2 linked regions of the Thalassospira sp. TSL5-1 genome follow. The protein of the gene in region 1 binds, or shares a complex with, the protein of each later gene. Links are inferred from orthologs where the notes say so. Each region holds a gene or a part of one and is shown on either strand. Other genes may lie near its edges.

Region 1 (4,356 bases):
GCGGCCATAACGGATGTTATCCCAGGCATTGGCGGCAAAAATCACCGGGTCCTGGGCGACAAGGCCCAAACGTTCGCGCACGGCAATCGGGTCCGCCTTGCGAATATCGACACCATCCACCGAAATCGTACCCGATGCCGGATCGTAGAACCGCAACAACAACTGAAAGACCGTGGTTTTCCCCGCCCCCGAGGGACCAACCAGCGCCACCGTTTCGCCCGCCTTAACATCGAGCGAAAAACCGGTAAGGGCGGAACGGTCCGGCCGGGCCGGATAGTGAAATGTGACATTTTCAAATGTCACATTGCCCTGATGGGCAGCCGGCATAGCCAAAGCATTGACCGGAGCGGCAATGGTCGGGCGGGTTTCAAGCAGAGCCACCAGGCGTTCAGCCGCACCAGCCGCACGCTGCAGATCGCCAATAACCTCGCTAATGGCGCCAACAGACCCCGCCACGACAACGGCATAAAAGACAAAGGCTGACAATTCGCCTGCCGAGATCGCGCCGCTTAGAACATCGTGGCCGCCGATCCAGAGGATGACACCAACGGCACCAAAAACCATGATAATGACGATGGCCGTCAGCAGCGCCCGGGCCGAAATGCGCGAAACCGAGGTTTTGAATGCCCCTTCAACATGGGTGGCAAATCGGCCAGTCTCGATTTCTTCATGCGTGTAGGCCTGCACCGTGCGCAGCGCATTGATCGATTCTTCGGAAAAGGCACTGACATCGGCAATGCGATCCTGGGAGTCGCGCGAGAGGCGACGGACCTTGCGACCGTAAAATATGATCGGCACCACCACAAGCGGCACCACCAGCAGAACAAGCGCCGTCAGTTTGGGGCTGGTGATGGCCAGCATGGCCAGGCCACCAACAAACATCAGGATATTGCGCAGCGCAATCGATACGCTTGATCCGATCACCACCTGCAACAGAGAAGTGTCGGTTGTCAGGCGTGACAACACCTCGCCGGTGCGGGTGACTTCAAAAAAGCCAGGATCAAGACGGATAATGTGGGCATAAACAGCGCGACGAATATCTGCCACGACACGCTCGCCAATCCAGGACACCAGATAAAAGCGCGAATAGCTGGCAAGCGCCATCAGGATAGTAAACCCGAACAGCACAAACAGCGCCTGGTCAAGCAGACCGCCATCACCATCAGCAAAGCCCCTATCTACCAGGAAACGCAAACCATTCCCCAGAGCAAGCACGGTGCCCGATGCCACAACAAGGGCAAGGGCCGCACCGGCGATCTGTAATTTATAGGGTTTGATAAAAGGCAGGATAGCCCGCAAAGAAGAGAGATCGCGGCTCCGATCTCGATCTTCGAGGCGGGGAGACTTTCGCGGAGAGGTCGCCACGGCAATATTCCAGTTCTATAATATCGACAGGAAAACGCCAGACCAAGGATTTAGTCCAGCGCGATCTTGTGACCGGTCTTAACAGCAAGATCGGTAGCAAGTTGTTCGTGCAAGGTCGTGGCCCCCCGGGTGGAGCGCCAGCTTTCGGTATCCTCGTCATAATCGTAATGGCTCGCACCACTGACGGGTGACGACATCCAGATCTGACGGTTAAGGGCATGCTTATTGATAATGAACTGTTCGCCCGAATCGAGTTCGATGGTCAGAATACCGGCTTCGAGGTCAACGTCAATCTTGTCGCCGACGGCATCGTCAATCACATCAGAGATATTTTCAATGGTCTCGTCCGCAAGGCGATGAAAAAGGGTTTCTTCAAGGGCCACAATCAAACTCCGTCTGTCAGGCGGGCGGGCTTTGGGCCCTGCCCGTGATCGTTTCGGTCTGCTGGCGCACCATACTATATAAGGGCAGTCACGCAAGTAACCTTCATCAAACTGGGGCGGGAAAATATTCGTTTTGCCATATCTGAGATATTTCCGGTCACAGGGGTTGCGTAAGCTGATTTTTTCCCTTATACACCGCGCTTCAAATTCCGGAGTGATAGGCGATGAAACAAGACATCCATCCCGATTACCATGAAATCACCGTTCAGATGACGGACGGCAGCACCTACACCACTAAGTCGACCTGGGGTAAACCGGGCGACGTCATGAAGCTTGACATCGATCCGAAGAGCCATCCGGCTTGGACTGGTGTTCATCGTCTTCTTGACAGCGGTGGGCAGCTTGCCAAGTTCAAAAAGCGTTTCGCTGGTTTCAATATCGGTAACAACTAAGAACACAAATCGCAATTCTGCGATTTTTGGGATTATCGCCCGCCGCATCAAGACGATGCAGCGGGCGTTTTTCTTTGTCTATGCCCCTTTATATATGACTGTGCATCCCTCATATGCCTTAATCAGGCTATGGTATGAGCGACGGTTTCTTGCCATAATCACACCGGGGACAGAATGATCAAAGCGGCCGACATGATTTACATGCGGTTTTCGCGGGGGCGCGAAGGATGAACCAGGTGATCACGCGCAAGCAGATCAGCTATGAAATCTACATCAAGGACCGGTCGGGAAAATGGGTGATCCACGCCCATTATAGCGGTGCGCAAAAGCAAACCGCCGAGGAAGAAACCCATCAGCTTGAGCGCGAATCCCATGTCATGGCCGTCAAGCTGATTCGCGAAGTTTACAATAGCGAAACCAATAGCGCTGACGAATATGTCGTCTATCAAACGCGGGATACGGAAAGCCGGGAAAAAATGGCTGCCGCCCGCACAGCCAATGCCATTGAGCATGTTGCCGAGGCCGAGGCTCCTGCTAGCGGCACGCCCCCTGCCCCCAAACAGAAAACCGAAAAAAAGCACAAAAAGAAAGATGTCGGCATTGTCGGCCTGATCCTTAAATTGATGCTGGCCTTTTGCGGTGCCATTGCCATTGGCCTGGCCGTGATGATTGGAACGGCACGATTGCTGGAATATCTGCCTGGTATGGGCGTTCATGTGAGCCAAGGGGTGTTTGAAAAGGCGAACTTTTTTGCCTTCATCCTGGGATTTATCGTATCCGTCACCCCGATGATGATGGCCTTGACGCGCAATTTCCGCACCAAAGACAAAAAAAGCAGCAAGAACGACAACAGCACCGACACGCCCCAACGCCCCATCCCGACGGGGCCCAGTGAAGAGCAAATGCGCCAGGCCCGCGCGGCAGCCTTGCGCCGCAGCCTGGAAGAAAACCGCTCGCTTCTGGACGAAACACCAGATGATGCGACGCCTTCGCGCTCCGAAGATAATTACAAAAACGACGACGATGCCAACCTTCCCCCAGAACCGGTGGCGCAAACCCCGGCCTTACAGGCAACACGTCAAACCATGCGGGATTTCATGGCCGGGTCGGTTGTTGCGATTGGCAAAACGCTACCGAAACTGGATGCCTATCACAAATTTGGCGTCAATCTGTATGTTGCGGGTGCGTGTGATGCCTGTGCGGAACGCAATGAATTGCCGCGTGAGCAGGGCCGTAACATCCTGAAAGACTGCGTTGCTGCCCTTGGAGCCAAGGGCAAAATGTCCGACACCTTTTGCGCCAGCCTGGAGCAGTATCTGCTGGAACCCAAATATAACGACATGTATGGCGCGGGTCGTGACTCGATGCTTGATTACATCAAGGACGAAAAAAGCCTTGCGCGGTCTGTTGCGCGTGCCCTGGATTCCTGGTCGGAAAAACCATCATCCGAGCCAACCAAAGGCGGCAAGAAAATTCATGCCCTGATGTTTACCGATATTGTCAATTCTACCCAGTTAACCCAGGAACTGGGCGATGTCGGCGCCCAGGAGATCATTCATGTTCATAACAACATCGTGCGCTCCGCTTTGCTGAACAATTACGGCAAAGAGGTCAAACATATGGGGGATGGGATCATGGCCGTATTTCCATCCTCCAATACTGCCGTTGAAGGGGCGCTGGAAATTCAGCGGCAAATGGCAAACCACAATGCCCGTGGTGATGGGGAATTTCATGTGCGCATCGGCATTAATGCGGGCGAGGCCATTACCGAGGAAAACGATCTGTTTGGCACGGTTGTGCAACTCGCCGCACGGGTATGCGCCGCAGCAAGTGGTGATGAAATCCTGGTATCACCGGCGGTAAAGGAAACCTATGCCGGAAAAAGGGCGCGTTTCAAATCGCTGGGAACCCGGGAACTGAAAGGATTTAGCGCACCGATCGAGATTTTTGCAGCCTTGAGCCGAAAGTAGACAGCCTTGAGCCGAAAGTAGGCAGCCTTGAGCCGAAGACGAGCCGCCCCTGAAAAACCAATTTCAGAAAACCCGACTTTCAAAAAACCAGGACAAAGAATGCGCTGCCTGATCACTCCTCGGAGCGGTGACGTGCCGCTACCTGAAGCTCCATACGGGCGGTGCGCATATACAGGGAATGAGCCC
Region 2 (3,230 bases), on another replicon or contig:
GGCCGCTGGCTATATGCCGGTTGGTCCGCTTGCGGCCCGTGTTGACATGCTGGAGCGTTTTGCCGCCCTGTTGCGCCAGAAAGCCCGTGAAAACGATGGCAAGGTTCGCCCTGACCCCGATCTGCTCTCGCTTTTGGGCTGCACGGTTGAACAGGCCGAGGGCGTCTTTACAGCCCTTGGCTGGCGTGCCGAGATTGTGAAGGTTAAAAAGGTACCTGCTGTCGCTGCAGCACCTGCTGCCGAGGCTGCGGACAGTGCCGAAAATGCCAAAAGCGATGAAACGGCTGAAAATGCTGACGTTGCGGTTGGGGGCGACTCGGATGCTGTAGCTGTAACCGAAACACCGGTTGCGGCTGAGACGGCAAGTGCAGTGGAAGCACCGGCTGATGCCGCTGCGGAAGTGACCGAATCGGCTGATGCAGCCGCAAGCGGTGAAGACGAATATGAAGACGTTAAATTCTTCGTTCGTGTTGATCGTCGTAAACGGCATAACGCCGGTCAGAATGCCCGTGGTCCGCGTCATAACCAGCAGGCTGCTGCTGGTGAAGGTCGTGGTGCTGGCAATCGTGGTGGTCAGAAGGGTGGTCCGCGCCATGCCAAGGGGGGGCCGAAATCGGGTCCGAAGGGCAATGGTCCGCGTTCTGGTGGCAAACCACAATCGGCTGCCAAGAACAATCAGATCAACGAAGATTCTCCCTTCGCCAAATTGAAGGAAATGCTGGCTGCCAAAGGGTAATTCCTGTCAGTCATTCATGATCCGCTTTTCGGCCTGCTGTGGAAACGCAGCAGGCCGAACGTGTTTTTGAGGCGCAAAAGGCGTTGGGCCTTTTGGGGTATTTTCTTTTGTCATCATGCCTGGTCGAAATCCTTGACCGTAAAATCATTACGGCCTACGGATTTTTTGTTTGCTGGACCACAAATGATGTGGGGAAGAAGAATTATATGAAAAGAAATACGGTCTAGAAGCTGATGTCTGATCAGGAAGGCGGAAAAATCCGCATTGATAAATGGTTGTGGTATGCGCGTTTTTTCAAAACACGCTCGCTTGCCAGCAAAGCCTGCCAGGGCGGGCATATCGTGCTGAATGGAGCAACTGTTTCCAAAGCCAGTGTTGCGGTGGGGCAGGGCGACCGACTCCAGTTTTTTCAGGGGCCGTATATTCGCATTGTCGAGATTGTGGCGGTGGGGACCCGCCGTGGCCCGGCGCCAGAGGCCCAGGCTCTTTATCAGGACCATTCGCCACCCCGCATTAAAAAAGCCGATGCCAATGCCGATATTCGCACGGCTGACGTGGCGGTGCGCGAAACAGGTAGCGGGCGCCCCACCAAGGCTGAAAGGCGCGCGCTGGACCGTTTACGTGGCGATGTTGGCCCGGATTGACTCCGCTGGTCGTCTTTTTTGCCGTCGGGCTTGGAGAGGGCGATTCGGTAAAATGCCGCCTTGTGATTGACGAAAGGGCGTTGACTTTGTGGGCATCGCCGCTTATCCACTGCGACCTTGCGTTCCAATTTGATGCCGCGTGTGACAAAACCCGCCGCCATTGCCGGATTTCGGCGAAAAACGACCTAAATGGCGGTGGCGTGATTGACAGCGCAAGTGGGAAGCCCTATACAGCGGACCTCGAATTTTATTGGATTACCTTCATTAGAACGGAGTATGTGCAGTGAAACGCACCTACCAGCCCAGCAAACTCGTCCGGAAACGCCGCCATGGCTTCCGTTCCCGCAACGCGACCGTCGGTGGCCGCCGCGTGATTACCGCACGCCGCGCCAAGGGCCGCAAGCGTCTGTCGGCCTAATCTTGTGACCGTTACGGTGGAACGCCTGAAAAAGCGTGCGGATTTTCTCCGTGTCGCCGGGACCCGCCGTAAATGGGTTACAGATGGTTTGATCCTGCAAGGTGCACCGCGCCCCGGGATCCAGCCAGAAGACCAAAGCGCCGGAGAAGACCGTTTCGCCCGAATCGGTTTTACCGTCACCAAAAAGGTGGGCAAGGCCGTCGTACGCAATCGCGTTCGGCGGCGTTTGCGTGCTGTCGCCGACCTGTTGGCACCTGATATGGCTTTGTCTGGATGGGATTATGTCGTGATTGGACGGCAGCAAACCATCGAGCGGCCTTTTGATGCCCTGGTCGAGGACATGAGAACTGCCTTGCGGCGTATACCTGACGCCAAGCCATCCTCTGCTGACCGATCGCGCCCTTCTCGGGGCCGGGGAAAGGCAAAAGGGGGAAAGCGTCAGGCGGGAGGGTCGGTAAAATGAGTCCTCTTGCGCGCCTCATGCAACTCGCCGTTCGCGGGTATCAGCTTTTTTTATCTCCCTATGTTGGATGGCAATGTCGTTACCAGCCAACCTGCTCGGCCTACATGATGGAGGCTTTGGCGAAACATGGGGCATTGAAAGGCGGCTGGATCGGGTTTAAACGGATCATGCGCTGTCACCCGTGGGGGGGGCATGGTTATGACCCCGTTCCCGATTGTGGTTGCGAACATAAAAAGGCGCCGCCGGACAGAGACCCTCGGTCCTCGGCGCTTTCGTCATATAGATAGAATAAACAGCCGGTCAGGCCGCGTGGCCGCCGGACGAAAGCGGAAAGAGGCGATGAACGAACAACGTAACCTCTGGATTGCGATTGCAGTATCGGTCGTAATCCTGGTCGGGTTCCAATTCCTTTTCCCTCACAAACCTGATCCCCAGGTTCGCGAGGCGCAGGTGCGCGAGCAATTGGATGTCAATAAATCCACGGCGCCGCAGCCTTCCACGTCGAGTGCTGCACCGTCGGCCCCCGGTGGGTCCGCCGCTGCACCGGTTGCGAACCGCAGCGAAGCCCTGTCAACTTCGCCGCGCATCGCAATTGATACGCCGCGTGTGAAGGGCTCCATTCGTCTGGTTGGTGGCCTGATTGACGATATCCAGTTGCAGGATTATCGGGAAACCGAAGACCCCAAAAGCCCACTTATTCATGTTCTGAACCCGGCCGGGTCGAATGAAGCCTATTTTGGCGAATTTGGCTGGGTCGCAGGCGAGGGTGAAAAGCTCGCCCTGCCGGGGAATGACACCCGCTGGCAGGCTGATAGCGAAACGCTGAGCCCGGAAAAGCCCGTTACCCTGACCTGGGATAACGGCCAGGGCCTCATCTTCAAGCGGACCATCTCGATCGATGACAACTATATGTTTTCGGTCAAGCAGTCGGTGACGAACAATAGTGGCAAATCGGTTTCGCTTTACCCC

What was found. The genes of interacting proteins can lie anywhere in the genome.
Region 2: rpmE (region 1) and rpmH share a complex: the UniProt entries of both Escherichia coli proteins name them as parts of the 50S ribosomal subunit. The link is inferred for Thalassospira sp. TSL5-1 from one-to-one orthologs.

The regions. Positions count from the first base shown.
Region 1 is NZ_KV880638.1:1,594,196-1,598,551, reverse strand. Bases 602-3,586 are described here. They hold rpmE (50S ribosomal protein L31), read left to right. Parts: upstream 602-1,972; coding sequence 1,973-2,200; downstream 2,201-3,586. Other genes in these bases: LF95_RS16885 (adenylate/guanylate cyclase domain-containing protein), read left to right, coding at 2,428-3,586; cyaY (iron donor protein CyaY), read right to left, coding at 1,416-1,748; LF95_RS16900 (ABC transporter transmembrane domain-containing protein), read right to left, coding at 602-1,365. Also shown: more of LF95_RS16900, read right to left, coding at 1-601; more of LF95_RS16885, read left to right, coding at 3,587-4,170; LF95_RS16880 (DUF1465 family protein), read right to left, coding at 4,283-4,356.
Region 2 is NZ_KV880637.1:361,617-364,846, forward strand. What follows is about bases 403-3,230. They hold rpmH (50S ribosomal protein L34), read left to right. Parts: upstream 403-1,663; coding sequence 1,664-1,798; downstream 1,799-3,230. Other genes in these bases: LF95_RS01710 (helicase-related protein), read left to right, coding at 403-736; LF95_RS01720 (RNA-binding S4 domain-containing protein), read left to right, coding at 970-1,380; rnpA (ribonuclease P protein component), read left to right, coding at 1,803-2,261; yidD (membrane protein insertion efficiency factor YidD), read left to right, coding at 2,279-2,548; yidC (membrane protein insertase YidC), read left to right, coding at 2,601-3,230. In the rest of the region: more of LF95_RS01710, read left to right, coding at 1-402.